DNA from 4 places in the Rhizobium sp. BK112 genome. Region 4 is predicted to be linked to each of the others. Evidence: riboswitches for the same ligand, from Rfam matches in the RefSeq annotation. Region 4 holds a riboswitch; each other region holds the start of a gene.
What was found. A riboswitch is a leader RNA that binds a small molecule or an ion and turns the genes downstream of it on or off. The one in region 4 is predicted to bind cobalamin.

Region 1 (4,721 bases), on a different contig from region 4:
TCACCTCATCCTGAATCTGATCGGGAAGAGATTCCAGGAAGCCGTTGTAGAGACTCAGGGAAAGCGTCTCTCGGATGATCTTACCGTCATGACCGGAATTGGTCGGTCCTTCCATCAGATGGCGGATCAGCGCATCGCCGTCGGCCGGAATGTCGGCGACCGGATAACCCGCCGCCCGCATAGCCTTCAGCACTTCGATGGTGCCGGCCGGCGTATCGAGGCCGACGCCGTTGCCGAGCCGACCGTCGCGATTCGGGTAATTCGCCATGACGAGCGCGATACGCCGGTCGCCGGCGCAAGCCCTCCGCAGCCGCGCCCAGTTGGCGGCAAGCTCCGCCGTATAGCGCACCCGGCCGGCATCCGGTTCGCTGGCGACGATATTCGTCTCGACAGCCGCATCGTAACGCGCCGCCGTCTTGAAGGAGACAGCCCGCGCCAGCACCCGGCCGTCCACCTCTGGGAGCGCCACATTCATGCCGAGATCGCGCGCCGACAGGCCTTGCGAGGAAGCCGCCCACGCCTCCCTCGAAGAAGCCGACAGGATAGCCTGCAGTACGATCGCCTCATTCGCCTCCAGCACCGTTGGCTGCCGATCCGCACCCGGTGCCGAGACGGCAAAGCCAGTCGTGTTGATGACGACATCGGGCTTCAGTGCCGAAAACACGCTTTCGAGAATGCCTGTCGAAACGGGATCCTTGAGGCTATAGGCAAAGACCGGCAACGGCCGGAGGCCAAGTGCGACCAGCGCCTCGACTAGCGCCTCGATCGGCCCGGTTTCGCCGCTTTGGACGAGGGCGCGGTAGAAGCTGATAGCGACGACGGGGGAAGGTGTGGGTTCGATTCCCATCTTCTCCGTCGAGTTTGAGGTACCCCCCTCTGTCCTGCCGGACAAAGAGGCAGCCACGCGCCAAGACTCCTCCGCAACAACCCGCCGCCACTCCTCAACCCCGATCAACCCTCGCCCCGGCCACCAGATGCCGGCCTTCATCAGTGGCACCGCCGGCGCCGGCTTCTCCATGCCTGCCAGCATCGCCCCGGCATAGTCGAGGAAGGCCCGCGCATTGGCATCGCCACCCTCGATCAGATAGGCCCACAGCGCATTGAGATCGTCGAGATCAACATTGGAGAAAGGGACGAGCCCGGCATCCGGCTTCGCATCACCCGGCAGCACTGCGATCAGCGCACCGGCGCGGGACGCTGCCGCATGCAGCGCTTCCAGCGCATAATGGAAATAGCTGGCGCCGCCGAGCGCCCGCACGACAATCAGCTTGGCATGCCGCGCCGTGCGCTCGACATAGGTATCGACCGACATCGGATGCTTGAGGCTCATCAGGCTGGCGAGCCGCAGCGAATGCTGCCCACCGCGGTCGCGGTGGGCGGCTGCGATCGCGGCAAGCTCGCTGTCGGCAGCCGACAGGAACAGGATCTCGCCCGGCGTCTGCCCGAGGTCGATCGCCTCCTCGCCGTCGCTGATCGTTCCCTGCTGGGCCAGAAGCAGATGCATTGGTTTATGCCAGCTCTTCGATTGCCGCCCTCACCGCGTCCTGATCCATCTCGTGCAGGCCGATGACGACGAGGCGCGTCGTGCGCTTTTCGCCTGGAGCCCAGGCGCGGTCGAAATAATGATCGATGCGGCTGCCGACGGCCTGGAGCTGCAGGCGCATCGGCTTGCCGGCGATATCGACGAAGCCCTTGAGGCGCAGCACGTCATGGGTTGATATGATCGTCTTCAGTTTCTCGACGAAGCCGGCGGGATCGGCAACGGGTCCGAGATCGACGACGAAGCTGTCGAACTCGTCGTGGTCGTGCGGCGCGCCGTCTTCATGCTCCAGCTCATGATGCGACTTGCGATTGGCGACATCGTCCTCGGTGCCGATACCAAGGCCGAGCAGGATGCCGGCCGAGACTTCGCCGTTCTTCGCCTCGATGATCGCGGGCTTGCGCACCGTGCGGGAGGCAACCTCGTCGCGCACCCTGATAAGACCTGCCGCGTCGATCAGGTCGGTCTTGTTGAGCACGATGAGATCGGCGCAGGTGAGCTGATCCTCGAACAGCTCCTCGATCGGGCTTTCGTGATCGAGCGATTCATCCTCGGCGCGGCGCGCATCGACGGCATCATGGTCGTCGGCGAACCGGCCGGCGGCAACGGCGGCGCTATCGACCACCGTGATGACGCCGTCGACGGTCACTTGCGTGCGGATATCGGGCCAGTTGAAAGCGGCGACCAGCGGCTGCGGCAGGGCGAGGCCCGAGGTTTCGATGACGATGTGGTCGGGCCGCTGTTCGCGCTCGAGCAGCTTCGTCATCGTCGGAATGAAATCGTCGGCGACAGTGCAGCAGATGCAACCATTGGTGAGTTCGATGATGTCGTCCTCGGTGCAATTCTCCGCGCCGCAGCCCTTCAGCACGTCACCGTCGACACCGAGATCGCCGAATTCGTTGATGATGAGCGCGATCTTCTTGCCGCCGGCATTGGTGAGCAGGTTGCGGATCATCGTGGTCTTGCCGGCGCCGAGGAAGCCGGTGATGACGGTTGCGGGAATTTTCTGCTGGTTCATGAACTTAACCCTTCATTTTCAGCGGCAGGCCTGCCGCGATGAAATAAACTTCGGCGGCCTTCGCCGCGATCGATTGGTGCAGCCGGCCGGCATGATCGCGGAAATCCCGCGCCATGCGATTGTCAGGCACGATGCCGAGGCCGACCTCGTTGGAAACGAAAACGAGCCGCGCCTTCGCGGCGGCCAGGAAATCGGCGAGCGCTGCAAATTCCGCCGCCATGTCGCGCTCCTCCATCATCAGATTGGTGACCCAGAGCGTCAGGCAGTCGATCAGCACGATGCGTCCCTCGCCGTCGATGGCGCCAAGCTTACCGACGAGATCGAGCGGCTCCTCATGCGTCGTCCAGGACGGACCGCGGTCGGCCTTGTGCTGAGTGATACGCGCCTGCATCTCCTCGTCCCAGGCCCGGCCGGTGGCAAGGTAGTGGCGGTCGAGGCCGGTCGCGGTGACGAGAGCTTCGGCGAAGCGGGATTTGCCGGAGCGCGCGCCGCCGAGGATGAAGATGGTGGTCATGCTCAGACGCTCCTCAGGGAGGGTGCGTAGCCGTGGCTTGTTCCGAGTGCACCTTTTTCGACTGCTGGGGGGACCGAGTATTCGACATAACCGGCCGAAAGCACTCCTCTTGCAGGGCTGCTTGGAGGCGTCGCGAGCGCCGCACCAGGCCGCGCTGAATTCAATCGTTCAGCCAAGACAACCTCCGTGCTGGCAACGGGCGTAGTGCCCAGGTGTGGGCTTCTGGCCCGGCACGTAATGGCAGGTCTCCTGGCTCGCGGTTATCGGCCGCGATCGGGGCAGACCGGAAACCGGTCGCCCTGATCGTGCCGGCGGATCATCCTCGCCTTCCCGGCTGCATTGGTGAAAAGGTGGACGATTCGTAGATTTAGAGGCGTCCGACCCCGGTTGATCACCATGCATCTCCAGTGGCTTTTCCGGCATATCGCCCATCCCGCCCGCTTGCATGATTGCAAGCCGCCGGCCGGAGGGGCTCGGTGCCGGATGGAAGACCCTGACCGCTCTACAGTCGCGGGGTCGGCTGTGATGAAGGCGCCCGGTTTGGGTCCGCCCCTTCACATTCCCTTTTCATCCGGAAGGGCGCAACACCGATCCGGAACCATCCGTTATGTCAGGATGGTCGGGCGACCATCCGTTGAGGGATGGTTAGGCAAGCCGGGGTGTGAAGTCAACCGGCCTTGACGGCCGGTCAGCTTCCGAGGAGATGGCCCAACCCTGTCAACACGACTTACTCTACCTAAAATATCGTCATTTATCAGAGGCTTACGTCATAAATATTTGTCCCGGGCGCCGGCTTTTCGCCGCAATTGCGTCGCAAGCGGACTGCGCGACCATCTCCGCCCTTGACCGGGCCTCTCCCCGCCTAGTTGTCTAGCCATGCTTATGAAATTGGATCGGCGCCGTTTCCGGGCGCTGCGTGTTTTCTTCGATCCGGGCCGCCTGCGGGCGCTGACCCGCCGCAGCGAGGTCGGCCTGTCACTGGCGGGCGCCGTCGTCGGCATCATCTCGGGTCTCGCCGTCACCGGTATGAGCTACGTCTCCAGTGAGTTGCATCAGCTGGTCTTCGGCATCGCCGATAGCGAGCGGCTGAGCTCATCCGAGATCGAGAACAAGATGCTGCTGCTCACCGCGCCCGTCATCGGCGGCGCTCTGCTCGGCCTGTTGCTCCTGGTGCTGGCGAAACGGCGCAAGAAGCCGATGGTCGACCCGATCGAAGCCAATGCGCTGCATGGCGGCCGTCTATCCTTGACCGACAGCATCATCGTTGCCGTCCAGAACCTGATCTCCAACGGGTTCGGCGCCTCGGTCGGACTGGAGGCCGGCTATACCCAGCTTGCCGCCGGCCTTGCCTCGAAATTCGGCCTGAAGCTGCAGCTTCGCCGCTCCGACCTGCGCATCCTCGTCGGCTGCGGCGCGGCGGGCGCCATCGCCGCCGCCTTCAACGCGCCGCTGACCGGCGCCTTCTATGCCTTCGAGCTGATCATCGGCACCTATACGATCGTGTCGCTGACACCCGTCGTCGTCTCAGCTCTCATTTCCACCCTTGTCGCAAGGCTGCTTGCCGATGGTGATTTCACCATCGATATCGGCAGCTTCGGCTCGGTCGTGCCGGCCGATTATATCCCGGCGCTGCTGCTCGGCGCCTTCTG
Region 2 (4,721 bases), on a different contig from region 4:
TCACACTCTGGGCCCGCGCCATCGCCCGCCACGTCGCCGGCGGGGTGGCGAAGGCGCGAGAGAAGGCGCGATTGAAGGCGGCTTCGGTGGCGTAGCCGGCGTCGTAGGCGATTGTTGCGATAGGCTGACCTGAGGTGGCGAGGGCGACACTTGCGAGGTAGAGCCGCCAGTCCCTGATATAGCGGATGGGCGAGGTCGAGAGCATCGCCTGGAAGCGGTCGGCGAGGGCGCTGCGCGACAGGCCGGAGGCTGAGGCGAGGTCCTCCAGCGACCAGTCGTGTCTGGGATCGTCGTGAATGAGGGAGAGACAGCGCGACAGCGCGGGGTCGGCAAGGGCTGCCAGCCAGCCGACCGAGCGCGGTTCGGCCATCATGATCTGATGGCGCAGGATCTCGATGAACACGATTTCAGTCAGCCGCGGCAGCATGGAAACTCCGCCGGCGCGCGGCCTGTCGACCTCCTCGATCATCTGGCGGATGGTGGCGCGCAACCAGTCGCCGTCATTGACGGCCCGTGTCCTGACATGGATCATTTTCGGCAGCGCCTGGTGCAGCGGCGCAAAGCTCAAGCCGTCCCATTGCAGATAGCCGCAGAGCAGCCGCACCCTTTGCGCCGCCTCGCCATAGCGCAGCACGGGAATCTCACGCCAGGGCTTCTGCGGCAGGTCGCGCGTCGGCAGCACCAGCATGCCGTCCCTTCCCGCGCCGAGCTGATGTCCGGTGCCGAAGGGGAAGACCAGCACGTCTCCGGCCTCCAGATCGGTCTCTTCCCCTTCCGTCTTCAGCCAGCAGCTGCCGGCCACGACGATGTGAAAAGGCATCGTGCCCGAAGCCTTGGCCGAGAGGTTTGCTAAGGCCGGCGCGGCATCCGTCTGCCAGTCGCCCGTCGGCATGAAGCAGAACTGCAGCGATCCCGACAGGCGGATCGTCGAAAGCAGCGCCGACAACACGTCGTCGCGCACGACACCCGCAACGCCTGGATTTTCGGACAAGGCTTCACGCATCCCGGCCAAATACGCGCCCCGCGCACCCTCCTATGGTGTTCTCGCTCACTCGTGGTGAGCGTTCATTTCAATTCACTGGGAGAATACTATGCAAACTCAAAGCGACAAACTGGTCGTGCTCATCACCAAGGGCATCGAATCCGAACTGTCCTCCGTCGCCTTCACCATTGCCAATGGCGGCATCACCGCCGGGCTGAAGGTCTCGGTGTTCCTCACCAGCACCGGGATCGATCTGGTGCGCAAGGGTGGCCAGCGCATGACACATGTGCCGCCGCTTGATCCGCTGTCGATGCTGATCGAGAATTTCCAGCAGCGCGGCGGCACGATCTGGGCCTGCCCGCCCTGCGTGACCTCGCGCGGTTACACGCAGGAGGACATGCTCGACGGTGTCGTCATCGTCGGCGCCAGCGCCATGCATGCCGAGATCAAGGAGGGCGCTGCGACGCTGTCGTTTTGACCGGAGGAGCCGGGCCGGGCGGAAGTATGAGGAGCCTCTCCCGCCGGTTTCGTCAGGCTTTGCGGGCCGGCGGCAAGCTCGGGGATGCGACAAGTGGTCTATTCTTGCGCTCGGCAATATACTTGTGAGATTGTGTCGATATACATGCGATAATGCCTGATGAGGGCAGCGCGGGGGCTTCGATGACATCCGTGAGGGTCAATGAGCTGATATCGGTGACGGGGCAGCCCGGCGCCGCGGACTTTGGTGCTTTCGCGGCAGACGGCTTTGCCGCCGTCATCAATGCCCGGCCGGATGGCGAGGAGCCGGGGCAACCCGGTAATGCAGCGGAGAAGGCTTCAGCCGCCGCCGCCGGGCTCGCCTACAGCTTCGTGCCGGTGAAGGGGGCCGAGATTACCGAGGCCGATATCCGCGCCTTTCAGGCGGCGATAGCTGAGGCGAAGGGGCCGGTCGTCGCCCATTGCAAGAGCGGCACACGGGCGCTGACGCTTTATGCGCTGGGCGAGGCGCTGGACGGGCGGATGAAGTCCGGGGATGTCGAGGCCTTTGGTCAAGGCCTCGGCTTCGATCTTGCCGGCGCGCGGCGCTGGCTGGAGAAGCGGGCAGGGCAGGTACCTCATGTGAAGGCCTTCTTCGAGCCCCGCACCTGCAGTGTGCAATATGTCGTTTCCGACCCGGCGACGAAACGCTGCGCCATCATTGACCCGGTGCTCGATTTCGACGAGATGTCGGGGGCGACGGGCACGGCCAATGCCGACGCCATCCTCGCCCATATCGAGAGCGAAGGGCTGACGGTCGAGTGGATCCTCGACACGCATCCGCATGCCGATCATTTCTCCGCTGCGTATTACCTCAAGGGAAAGACCGGTGCGCCGACGGCGATCGGCGCCCATGTCACCGACGTGCAGGCGCTCTGGAAGGAGATCTACAATTGGCCGGCGCTCGCGACCGACGGCTCGCAATGGGACCGGCTGTTTGCCGATGGCGAGACGTTCGAGATCGGCACGCTCAAGGCCCGCGTGATGTTTTCGCCCGGGCACACCCTCGCCTCGATCACCTATGTGATCGGCGACGCCGCCTTCGTGCACGATACGGTGTTCACGCCGGATTCCGGCACCGCCCGCACGGATTTCCCGGGCGGCAGCGCCAGCGCCCTCTGGCACACGATCCAGGCGATCCTGTCGCTGCCCGAGGAGACCCGGCTGTTTTCCGGTCACGACTATCAGCCGGGTGGCCGCCACCCGCGCTGGGAAAGCACGGTTGCCGCCCAGAAGCGCGCCAATCCGCATATATCGGGCATCGACGAGGCCGGCTTTGTGGCGCTGCGCCAGGCGCGCGACCGCACGCTGCCGAAGCCGAAGCTGATGCTGCACGCGCTGCAGGTCAATATCCGCGGCGGGCGGCTGCCCGAGCCGGAGGAGAACGGCCGGCGGTATCTGAAGATTCCGCTGGATGCGTTGTGACGGGGCGGCCCTGGCAACCGCCGCATCGTTCAAAGCGTGCTTCCTATAGCAGCCCCGGCGAAGTCATCCCCACCAATAGCAGCCGGCACCCATGTTCCCCGACTGCTTCATAGGCAAGGCAGTTTATCGCAAGGAAGCGCTTTTCGCCGCAATGTCAACCGACCGCCACCGGCAGTTTGCGCACCGAACGGCGGCGCGCAGCCATGCGCGCGATATATTTATCCGCCGGTGGTGCGGCGCCCTCTGAATAATCATTGACGGCGCGCGGGCAGGCGACGTAACTGGGGGAGACGGTTCCCTGAAGATGACTCCAAGGGGATTAATAGGGAACACGGTGAGGACGACCCAGTAGGGACCGAGACCGTGGCTGCCCCCGCAACTGTAAGCGGATTGTCGATCTCGGGGTTGATCGCGGAGCGATCATGCCCTTGGCCTAAAGGCCACGCCACTGCGGATATTGCGGGAAGGCGGATGAAAGACGGATATCCGCAAGCCAGGAGACCTGCCGTCAATCGCGATCCAATCAACCGGGCGGGGATGCCCGGACAAGGAACAGACATGATTGTCCTTCTGAACCTTCGCCTGATATCGGCATGCATCCGTCTCGATTGGGCCTCCCGCGGCTAGTCTACGCGTCAGCGTGACTTCAGCGTTGCGTATATGCGCGCGGCGCGGCCGTGCCTGTTTTCCCATCATCGAGGTTTTCATGCGTCAATTTCTCGCCATCATGACATTTACCTTCGGGCTGGCCGGCCTTGCGGCACCAAGCTTGGCCGCGACCCAATATCCCCTGACCGTCAGCAATTGCGGCCAGCAGGTGACGTTCCAGAAGGCGCCCGCCAGGATCGTTTCGATCGGCCAGGGCATGACTGAAATTCTGTTCTCGCTCGGCCTTGCCGACAAGATCGCCGGAACCGCCGTCTGGGTTGGCCCTGTCCTGCCGCAATATGCCGAGGCCAACAGCAAGATAAAACGCCTCGCCGACAACGATCCGAGCTTCGAATCCGTCGTCGGGCAGGAGCCCGACCTCGTGGCGGCCGAGTTCGAATGGCATGTCGGCGCGCAGGGCTCCGTCGGCAAGCGGGAGCAGTTCAAGGATCTCGGGATCAATAGTTATCTCGCGCCGGCCGATTGCGTCGCCAAGGTCAACACCGATGGCGGCGACGGTGTGCGTGGGGAGCTGTTCACGATGGACCTGATCTACCGGGAAATCGCTGAACTCTCGGAGATCTTCGACGTCAAGGAGCGCGGCGATGCGCTGATTTCCAAGCTGAGGAAGCGCGAGGCGGATGCCGTGGCGTCGATATCGGGCGCGACGGGCAAGAGCCTGCCGGTCGTCTTCTGGTTTTCCAGCAAGGAGGTCAACGGCGACGCCTTCATTGCCGGCAAGAACAGCGCACCTGCCTATATCCTCAAGACGATCGGCGCGAAGAACGTCGTGACAACCGAAGAGGAATGGCCGCTGGTCGGCTGGGAAACCATCGCCCAGGCGAACCCCGCGGTGATCGTGCTGGCGACCATGGATCGCCGCCGTTATGCGGCTGACGATCCCAAGGTCAAGCTTGACTTTCTCGAGAACGACCCTGTGACCAGGGAACTCGATGCCGTCAGGAACAGGCACTTCGTGATGATGGATGCGCAGTCGATGAACCCGACGATCCGCACGATCGACGGCATCGAGACAGTGGCGAAGGGCATCAAGTCCTTCGGCCTGGCACAGTGAAGACAGTATCGCTCAGGCGGCAGGGATGGTGGGCGCTCGCCGCGCTCACCATTGCCGCGCTTCTCCTTCTTGGAC
Region 3 (4,721 bases), on a different contig from region 4:
CCGCGCGAGGATGCCGAGGCCGGGCTCGCTACCCTCAAATCGGCAGGCGTCAAGGCGATGATGCTGACAGGCGACAACAAGCGGACGGCGGCAGCGGTGGCCGGCATGCTCGGCATCGACTGGCTCGGGGAGATGATGCCTGAGGACAAGCAGCGTGTTGTCGGCGAATTGAAGCGCCAGGGCTTCATCGTCGCCAAGGTCGGCGACGGCATCAACGATGCTCCGGCGCTGGCCGCTGCCGATATCGGCATCGCCATGGGCGGCGGCACCGATGTGGCGCTGGAGACCGCGGATGCCGCCGTGCTGCACGGACGCGTCGGCGACGTGGCGCGGATGATCGAACTTTCCAAACGCACGATGGGCAACATCCAGCAGAACATCAGCATCGCGCTGGGGCTGAAGGCGGTGTTCCTGGTGACGACGATCATGGGCATTACCGGGCTCTGGCCGGCGATCCTCGCCGATACCGGCGCCACTGTGCTGGTGACGATCAACGCGCTGCGGCTGCTTCGGATAAAGATATAAGCATTCCCCGACTTCATCCTCCGGCGCCCGTCACCGGCGGGATGTCCCATCGACGATTCGGGCCTGATCTCGAATCGAAATCTTTGGACCGGTCATAGGTCGGCTCCCCTCGTGGGGCTTCTCCACAGCCTGCTGTCTTTAAGCTTTGGTTATCCATGTTCTTCACAGGAATGTAGCGATTTCAAACCTGTCGTAACGCAACGCACAAACCATCCGTTGACGCGAATTTGGATTGGCGTACTATATCTAGTGTTCGAGGTTCCATCGATTCGTAAGGATCGATGGCTAAGACGGGAATTCGGTGCGCTTCGCCATCATGGCGCGGCAATGCCGGAGCTGCCCCCGCAACTGTAAGCGGTGAGCAACTGTCCGATTTCAGGTCACTGGAGCATGATGCTCCGGGAAGGCTGGGGCAGGGTGCATCGACCCGTGAGCCAGGAGACCTGCCTCGAACAAAACGTCCACGGGCGGGGTGTCCGGAAGGTCGCGTTTGCATGGCTGCGGGGATCTCCGCATCGCGTTTCGCAGGCCCGAACCTCCGCCCCTGAAACCTTCGCATTGAGCCACTTCGGGGTGAAGTCATGTCAGTATCTCAATTCAGGCTGCCACCCGCGCAATATAAAGGGCACGTCGCGCCCGGCGGCTGAACGAGCCGCATAGCTGCAAAATACAGAGCCTTTTCGACGGATATCGAGAGATTTCCGATCGATGTCCTGCGTCCCAATCGCGTCGTCACGAGGAATACTATGACCATTACCGTCTACAGCAAGCCTGCCTGCGTCCAGTGCACTGCCACCTACCGCGCCCTCGACCGTCTGGGTGTCGATTATGACATCGTCGATATCTCGCAGGATGCCGAAGCGCTCGATCGGGTCCGCAGCCTCGGCTACATGCAGGCGCCTGTCGTCATCGCCGGCGAGCAGCACTGGGCGGGCTTCCGCCCCGACATGATCAGCGCGCTCTCCTGAGTGAGGACAAGCGGTGGGGTTGATCGTCTATTATTCCAGCCGATCCGAAAATACCCATCGGTTCGTCGCCAAGCTCGGACTGCGCGCGGCGCGCATTCCGACCGGTGGCGTTGACGCGTTCCATATCCACGAACCCTTCGTGCTTGTTGTGCCGACTTATAGCGGCGACGGCGGCAAGGGTGCCGTTCCCAAGCAGGTGATTCGTTTCTTGAACGATGCGGAAAACCGAGGACACATCCGCGGCGTGATTGCCGCGGGCAACAGCAATTTCGGCGAGACATACGGGCTCGCCGGCGACGTGGTCTCGCGGAAATGCCTGGTGCCGTACCTCTACAGGTTCGAGCTCATGGGCACGGAAGACGACGTCGCCAACGTCAAACACGGGATGGAACGATTTTGGACACGGGAACAACTCTGACGCGGGATGCGGGCGCAAAACCGCATAACACTTTTGCTCATCCCGCAGGCCAACGCCCTTTGAAAGCGGCGGAAACGCTCGACTATCACGCGCTGAACGCCATGCTGAACCTCTATGACGAGGATGGGCGGATCCAGCTCGACAAGGATCGTTTGGCGGCCAAGCAGTATTTCCTGCAGCATGTGAACCAGAACACGGTGTTCTTTCACAATCTGAGGGAAAAGCTCGATTACCTCGTGACCGAGGGTTATTACGAGCAGGAGGTTCTCGACCAGTATTCCTTCAATTTCGTGCGAGACCTGTTCGACCAGGCCTATGCCAGGAAATTCCGTTTCCCGACCTTCCTCGGCGCCTTCAAATATTACACCAGCTATACGCTGAAGACCTTCGACGGAAAGCGCTATCTCGAGCGCTACGAGGACCGCATCTGCATGGTGGCGCTGGCGCTTGCGCGCGGCGACGAGGGCCTTGCCCGCGACATGGTGGACGAGATCATTTCCGGCCGTTTCCAGCCGGCGACGCCGACCTTCCTCAATGCCGGCAAGAAGCAGCGCGGAGAGCTGGTTTCCTGCTTCCTGCTGCGCGTCGAGGACAATATGGAATCGATCGGCCGGTCGATCAATTCGGCGCTGCAATTGTCGAAGCGCGGCGGCGGCGTGGCGCTGTCGCTGACCAATATCCGCGAGGCCGGCGCGCCGATCAAGCAGATCGAGAACCAGTCGTCTGGCATCATCCCGGTGATGAAGCTGCTCGAAGACAGTTTTTCCTATGCCAACCAGCTCGGGGCGCGGCAGGGCGCGGGTGCGGTCTATCTCAACGCCCATCACCCCGACATCATGCGCTTCCTCGATACCAAGCGTGAAAATGCCGACGAGAAGATCCGCATCAAGACGCTGTCGCTCGGCGTCGTCGTGCCCGACATCACCTTCGAGCTCGCCAAGAACAATGAAGACATGTACCTGTTCTCGCCCTATGACGTGGAACGCGTCTATGGCGCGCCTTTCACCGATATTTCGGTGACGGAAAAGTACCGCGAGATGGTGGCGGATGCCCGCATTTCAAAGAAGAAGATCAAGGCGCGCGAATTCTTCCAGGTGCTTGCCGAAATCCAGTTCGAGAGCGGCTACCCCTATATCATGTTCGAGGACACGGTGAATCGGGCGAACCCGATCGCCGGGCGCATCTCGATGAGCAATCTCTGCTCGGAGATCCTGCAGGTGAGCGAGGCCAGCGAATACAATGACGACCTCTCCTACAAATATCTTGGCAAGGATATTTCCTGCAATCTCGGCTCGCTGAACATCGCCGCGGCCATGGATTCGGCCGATTTCGGCAAGACGATCGAGACGTCGATCCGGGCGCTGACGGCCGTTTCCGACATGAGCCACATTTCCTCGGTTCCCTCGATCGAGAAGGGCAATGAGGAGAGCCATGCGATCGGCCTTGGCCAGATGAACCTGCACGGCTATCTCGCCCGCGAACGCATCTTCTATGGCTCGGAGGAAGGCGTCGATTTCACCAACATCTATTTCTATACGGTCACCTATCACGCGATCCGCGCTTCGAACCTCTTGGCGGTCGAACGCGGCACGAGCTTCAAGGGCTTCGAGAATTCGAAATATGCTTCCGGCGACTATTTCGACAAATATACTGACCAGCTCTGGGAGCCGGCGACGGAGAAGGTCAGGGCGCTGTTCGAGACGGCGGGCATCCATATTCCGACAAGGGAGGACTGGGCCGCGCTGAAGAAGGCGGTCATGGCCTCCGGCCTCTATAACCAGAACCTGCAGGCGGTGCCGCCGACAGGCTCGATCTCCTACATCAACCACTCGACCTCCTCGATCCACCCGATCGTCTCGAAGATCGAAATTCGCAAGGAAGGCAAGATCGGCCGCGTCTATTATCCGGCACCGTTCATGACCAACGACAATCTCGATTATTATCAGGATGCCTACGAGATCGGACCGGAGAAGATCATCGACACCTATGCGGCGGCGACCCAGCATGTCGACCAGGGGCTGTCGCTGACCTTGTTCTTTCGCGACACGGCGACGACGCGCGATATCAACAGGGCGCAGATCCATGCCTGGAAGAAGGGCATCAAGACGATCTACTACATCCGCCTTCGCCAAATGGCGCTGTCCGGCACTGAGGTGCAGGGCTGTGTGTCTTGTACGCTGTGAGTTGATTTCGGCCGCGAGCCTTTAAGCAAATGGCCCCCGCATCCGCCTGCCGGCACCTTCTCCCCTATGGGGAGAAGACATTTGCGGCAGGCGCGACATCCCCTCTCCCCTCGGGGAGAGGGCAGGGTGAGGGGGCTCCGAGCGCCATCAGATCTATTGAGGACATAATCACCATGAACATCGCCGTAAAGCCGATCAGCCGCGTGCGCGCCGTCAACTGGAACCGTATCGAGGACGATAAGGATCTCGAAGTCTGGAACCGGCTCACCGGCAATTTCTGGCTGCCGGAAAAGGTGCCGCTTTCGAACGACATTCCTTCCTGGGCGACGCTGACGTCGGTCGAGCAGCAACTGACCATCCGCGTCTTCACCGGGTTGACGCTGCTCGACACGATCCAGAATGGCGTCGGTTCCATAAGGCTGATGGAAGATGCGGCAACGCCGCATGAGGAGGCGGTGCTTTCCAACGTCTCCTTCATGGAGGCTGTGCATGCGCGCTCCTATTCCTCGATCTTCTCGACGCTGTGCTCGACGCCCGATGTCGACGATGCCTATCGCTGGTCGGAGGAGAATGAATTCCTGCAGCGGAAATCGGCGCTGATCATGGAGCAGTACGGCTCCGGCGATC
Region 4 (4,721 bases):
ATCAACTCATGCGGCTCGAAGCGCTGACGCGTCACCGGCAACGCCGTCAGCCTGGCATTGGCATACCGCCGCGACGCTTCCGTGCGTGCGATGCGATCGGCCGTCAGCGGCAGGATAGCGCCATAGAGCCATTCGGGGCTGCCGGACATGAAGATGATGCCCTCCGGATCGGAGACGAAGATCTTGTATTCGCCGCCGCCCCAGGAGGATTCGATCATGTCGATATCGACTTTGAAAACGATGACGCCCCGAATATCCGCGCCGGTCCGGATCGGCGCGGCAAAATAATAGCCGCGCTTCAGCGAGGTGGTGCCGAGCGCGTAGAACCTTGCCTGCCGGCCTGCGATCGCATCCTGAAAATAGGGCCGGTAGCTGAAATTCTGTCCGACGAAGCTTCCCGGTCCGTCGTAATTGCTCGCCGCGATCGTCTCGCCATCCGGTTTGACCACATAGATGTCGGAGGATTTCAGCAGCCCGTTGATCTCCTTGAGATAGAGATTGGCGGCATCGCGTAGCGCCGCATCCTCAGGCGCGCTCACCAGTTCCTTGATGTCGTCGTGATCGGCAATCAGCGCCGGCAGCGCCTCGTAGCGGTTGAGGTGGCCGCTGAGCGCCGACACGGCAAGGCGCAGCGCCGTTCCTGCCTGCGCCGAGGCTTCCCCCATATAAGCGCGTGTCGCAATCGCGCTTCCATAAGTGAAGAAGGCGAAGATGATCAGCGGCACGACGAGCAACGCCGCTATCGCACGATACCTCGAAGACAGATCCGGCTCCTCCCCTTTCTGCCTCCACTCCCCAGCGAGGCATACCCGACGCCCTCAAGTCTAGCGCATCGGCCCGAAAATCGGAATCGATTTTCGGAAAGCACGATGCGTAGATTCAAAATGTTAGAGCGTCCTTTGTGCGTCCGAAAGGATGCACAAAGGACGCTCTAACAACCCTGGCAAGGTTTTCCAAGGGCCAGCCGAAACTTGACACTTAACGACCTCGGATATCCTATTGCCGCATCGCAAGGAAGCCCATCATGAGCGACGATCAGACACCCGCCGACAGCAAGCTCACCACATCCAAGCGCCGCTGGGCGGCCGAGGGCAAGTTCCTGACTGGCCGCATCAGCCGACCTGAAACCGAGCGTCTGCCGCCCGGCCAGCACCTCGTCAAGAACTGGCCGGTGCTCGATCTCGGCCAGCAGCCTGTTGTCTCGACGGATACGTGGCGGCTCGACGTGCGCGGCCTCGTCGAAACACCGCTCACCCTCACCTGGACCGCCTTCCAGGCGATCGAGCAGAGCACTGGGGTGAGCGATATCCACTGCGTCACCACATGGTCGCGCTACGACAACAAATGGAAGGGCGTCTCGACGCGTGATCTGCTCGACCTCGCCACGCCGAAGCCCGAAGCCGGTTACGTCATGCTGACCAGTTATGACGGCTATACCACCAACCTGCCGCTCGCTGATTTCGCCGCCGAGGACGCGATCCTTGCTACCGCCTGGGAAGGCCTGCCGCTGACGCCGGATCACGGCGGCCCGATGCGCCTGGTCGTGCCGCATCTTTATTTCTGGAAAAGCGCCAAATGGCTGCGCCGCATCGAGCTGATGCCCGACGACGAGGCTGGCTTCTGGGAAAAGAACGGCTACCATATCTACGGCGATCCATGGCGCGAGCAGCGCTATTCCGACGATTGAGCCTTCGGCCGCAGGAAGTGGCGAAGCCAAAAAAAACCAAGGCCGAACAATGCAGCGAGCCCGGTCAGCGACGCCATGCTGGCTGGATGAAGTGGCACCTTGCCCCAGTGTGGCTTGATGACATCGGCGGTGTTGAAGGCCTCGCCGCTGAACCGGCAGGTGACGAGCGCAAGGCCGCGCCGCGTCATGTCGGCGTCGACGGCGGAAATGATTTCATTCGCGGCAGCCCTCTCTTGCGGCATCTCGCGCATCGACAGCAAGACCGCCTTGGCCGCCGCGAGATAGGCATGGGCGCATTCGTTGAACGGGCTTTCCTCGTCCGTCACGCTGCCCGGCACCCGGCCCCAGAGACAATAGGAATACTGGATCTCGGCATAGTTCAGGACGCGGCGGAACGGCTCGTTGGTATCGACGGCACGGGAAGCAAGGTCGATGATCCCACTGCGATAGTCTGCAATCACCGCCATCTCGCCATGGGAAATTTCCGGAATATCCAGTCCGGTATGGCTGCCGCCGCCGCTAGGGCTATGGGCAAGAGCGCTTCCAGCAACCACACAAAAAAAGACGGCGGTGGCAAACGCCGTCGACACGAGTGGTATGGTTCTGCTGCTTGTCATGGCCGCCCGAAAAGTTCAGGGCGCCGGCAAGCGGCGCCCTTCGATGCGTTCAGTGAAATGCCGTTGCCGGCCGGCCGCGTTGCCCGTCCTTAACGGCAAGCCGCTTTTCCGCCAGCACTCCGAAGGCAAGGCCCAAGGTTGTCCAGAGGATCACATGCATGCCGAGCGAAGTCGTGCGGAACCGCCAGAGGACCATCGCCGAGAAGTTCTCCGGCACCTCGTTGATCGGCGGCAGCAGATAGAGCACGACGCCGATGAAGACGAGATAAGCGATTCCGGCGATGATCGCGCCATTCCAGAGACCGAAACGCCCCGCGAGGCGGCGCGACAGCGCCACCGCGGCAATCAGCGCGGCGAGCGAGACGACGATCATCAGGAAGAACAGTTCGGTCCTGACGCCGATCGTATCGGGATTGCCGACCGCCGGCGGGTTGGCCGGATACTTGATACCGGGAACGAGGACGATCGCCACGAAGGCGGCAATGGCGATGACGGCCGAGGTGCCGCGCGCCGAAAGGCTGCTGAAACGGCCGTGCACGAAAGCGAAGGCGAGAGCGAAGAGCCCGCCAACGGCAACGCTGTAGGCCATGACGCCGGTGAAAAGGCCGAGACCGGCCTGCGTGGCGCGGCTGACGATTTCAGGTTCGGCAGCTTCACCGGCCGCCTGGGCACTCGCCTCCTCGAAGGCGATCGCCGCATCGACCAGCGGCTCGCCGAAGATATGCGCAAAAGCGAAAACGAGGATGCCAGCAATCAGGCCCGCGAGCATGCCGCGAAGCAGAAGATTTCCAACCATGTCAGGAACTCCCCTAAAGCATGTCGCGCAAAAGTGTGCAGCGATTTTGCGATAACGACATGCGAAAACAAAGACCTAAAGTGAGGCGCGAATCTGAAAGATCGCGACGCGCTTTAGTGGCAGGGAAAGCCGAGGAGATGACGGCCGTCATGCACGAATTCGTGCACATACATCCCGTTGAACAGCGCCATCGCGCCTTCCTCGGTGCCGACAAAATAGAGAACGATGAGCATCAGCAGGCCACCGAAGATCGCCCATGGCAGGATCTCTCCCAGGGGGATCGGCGCCGGTGCCGCGACGGGCGCAAAAGTGGTGTCAGACATGTATTCCTCCGGGAATGACGCGTTCAGTCGAAAGAGTGCTTGTGCAGTAGGGTCTGACTTCCAGCGCGAAGAGCTTTCGACACGCTGGTCACAGTGGCGCGACCGCGCCGGATTTCCACCGGCTTCCAAACCCGCAACAGCACGGTTATATCTGCACGCCGAAGAGACTGTCAACGAAACTTCACAAGCCGGCCAAGGGCCGTCCTGCGCCGCTACAGCCGCACTCCGGGAGATCAGAACGACCGTGAATACGCGCCTCACCTGGATCTGCCACGGCGCGACGATGGCGAGCCGCAAGGCCCTGTTCCCGCTCGACGAACCGCTGGAAGGCAAGGCGGCGGAAGAAGCCGACAGGATGGCCGCCCTGCCCCGCGCCGATCGCGTTGCCACGAGCCCCGCTTTGCGCGCCCGCCAGACTGTTGACGCGCTCCGCCTCCAAGCCCGGATCGATCCGGCGCTTCGCGACTGCGACCATGGCCGCTGGGCCGGCAGATCGATCGCCGCGATAGAGGCGGAAGAGCCTGAGAGCCTCATGGCCTGGATGAGCGATCCGGAAGCGGCCCCGCATGGCGGCGAGAGCCTTCTTGATTTGAGAACACGCGTCGCCGACTGGATGGAGAGCGAATCCGCCCTCGGCGGCCATGTGATCGCCGTCAGTCACGCAGCCGTCATCCGGGCGGCGGTCGCCCATGTGCTTCAGGCGCCGCTCTCCTCTTTCTGGCTGAGCGACATCGAGCCGCTCGCCGTCATTCGCATGACCAGCAATGGACGACGCTGGTCTCTGCGCTTCCAGCATTAGAGCGCCGTGCGTCCTTTCGGACGCACAAGGACGCTCGGACACTTTCAATCCTCGCATCGCGCTGTCCGAAAATCGATTCCGATTTTCGGACCGATGCTTTAGCGAGTCCTGATCATATCCAGCCTTACACAAGCAAATCGCGTCATCTCTGTTGAACCCGGTTTCGCGGGGACTACTTCCTTATCCCAAGGAGATGGAAGAATGACATATGATTGGAGTGGGGAGCGCACGCGGCGCCTGCGTTTGATGCGTGTCGCCACAGTCACAGTTCTGGTCGGTCTCATCGTCAGCGTCCCGCTGCTGATCGTCACCGCCTGAAGCACGAAAAAGGGCGAGCGATGCCATGGCACGCTCGCCTTCGTTTTTTCCGCACCTGCCATTCTGCCAACCACGAAGAGGGCTCGCTCGGCGTTTTCCTCTGGCGCCAACGGTCCCTCGACGGCACATCAGGAGGCTGAAGCCTCGGATAATTCGCCTTCTGGTTTCAACGAACATTTCA

Region 1: linked by a shared signal. The riboswitch ahead of cobU (bifunctional adenosylcobinamide kinase/adenosylcobinamide-phosphate guanylyltransferase) and the one ahead of FHT75_RS19670 (CbtB domain-containing protein) in region 4 are both predicted to bind cobalamin.
Region 2: linked by a shared signal. The riboswitch ahead of FHT75_RS03950 (ABC transporter substrate-binding protein) and the one ahead of FHT75_RS19670 (CbtB domain-containing protein) in region 4 are both predicted to bind cobalamin.
Region 3: linked by a shared signal. The riboswitch ahead of nrdH (glutaredoxin-like protein NrdH) and the one ahead of FHT75_RS19670 (CbtB domain-containing protein) in region 4 are both predicted to bind cobalamin.

The regions. Positions count from the first base shown of each region.
Region 1 covers NZ_JACHYZ010000009.1:44,032-48,752, reverse strand. Annotated here, with positions in the region: gene cobN (cobaltochelatase subunit CobN) at 1-1,504, opposite strand, end outside; gene cobW (cobalamin biosynthesis protein CobW) at 1,509-2,558, opposite strand; gene cobU (bifunctional adenosylcobinamide kinase/adenosylcobinamide-phosphate guanylyltransferase) at 2,563-3,072, opposite strand; cobalamin riboswitch at 3,294-3,690, opposite strand; gene FHT75_RS23130 (chloride channel protein) at 3,949-4,721, shown strand, end outside.
Region 2 covers NZ_JACHYZ010000001.1:824,251-828,971, forward strand. Annotated here, with positions in the region: gene FHT75_RS03935 (AraC family transcriptional regulator) at 1-1,003, opposite strand, end outside; gene FHT75_RS03940 (DsrE family protein) at 1,092-1,460, shown strand; gene blh (bifunctional sulfur transferase/dioxygenase Blh) at 1,643-2,923, shown strand; cobalamin riboswitch at 3,198-3,448, shown strand; gene FHT75_RS03950 (ABC transporter substrate-binding protein) at 3,630-4,646, shown strand; gene FHT75_RS03955 (FecCD family ABC transporter permease) at 4,643-4,721, shown strand, end outside.
Region 3 covers NZ_JACHYZ010000027.1:20,883-25,603, forward strand. Annotated here, with positions in the region: gene FHT75_RS34900 (heavy metal translocating P-type ATPase) at 1-525, shown strand, start outside; cobalamin riboswitch at 765-991, shown strand; gene nrdH (glutaredoxin-like protein NrdH) at 1,272-1,493, shown strand; gene nrdI (class Ib ribonucleoside-diphosphate reductase assembly flavoprotein NrdI) at 1,507-1,911, shown strand; gene nrdE (class 1b ribonucleoside-diphosphate reductase subunit alpha) at 1,890-4,094, shown strand; gene nrdF (class 1b ribonucleoside-diphosphate reductase subunit beta) at 4,268-4,721, shown strand, end outside.
Region 4 covers NZ_JACHYZ010000007.1:21,925-26,645, forward strand. Annotated here, with positions in the region: gene FHT75_RS19650 (ATP-binding protein) at 1-734, opposite strand, end outside; gene FHT75_RS19655 (sulfite oxidase-like oxidoreductase) at 1,025-1,687, shown strand; gene FHT75_RS19660 (hypothetical protein) at 1,672-2,304, opposite strand; gene FHT75_RS19665 (CbtA family protein) at 2,354-3,100, opposite strand; gene FHT75_RS19670 (CbtB domain-containing protein) at 3,214-3,423, opposite strand; adenosylcobalamin (AdoCbl) riboswitch at 3,437-3,579, opposite strand; gene FHT75_RS19675 (histidine phosphatase family protein) at 3,668-4,222, shown strand.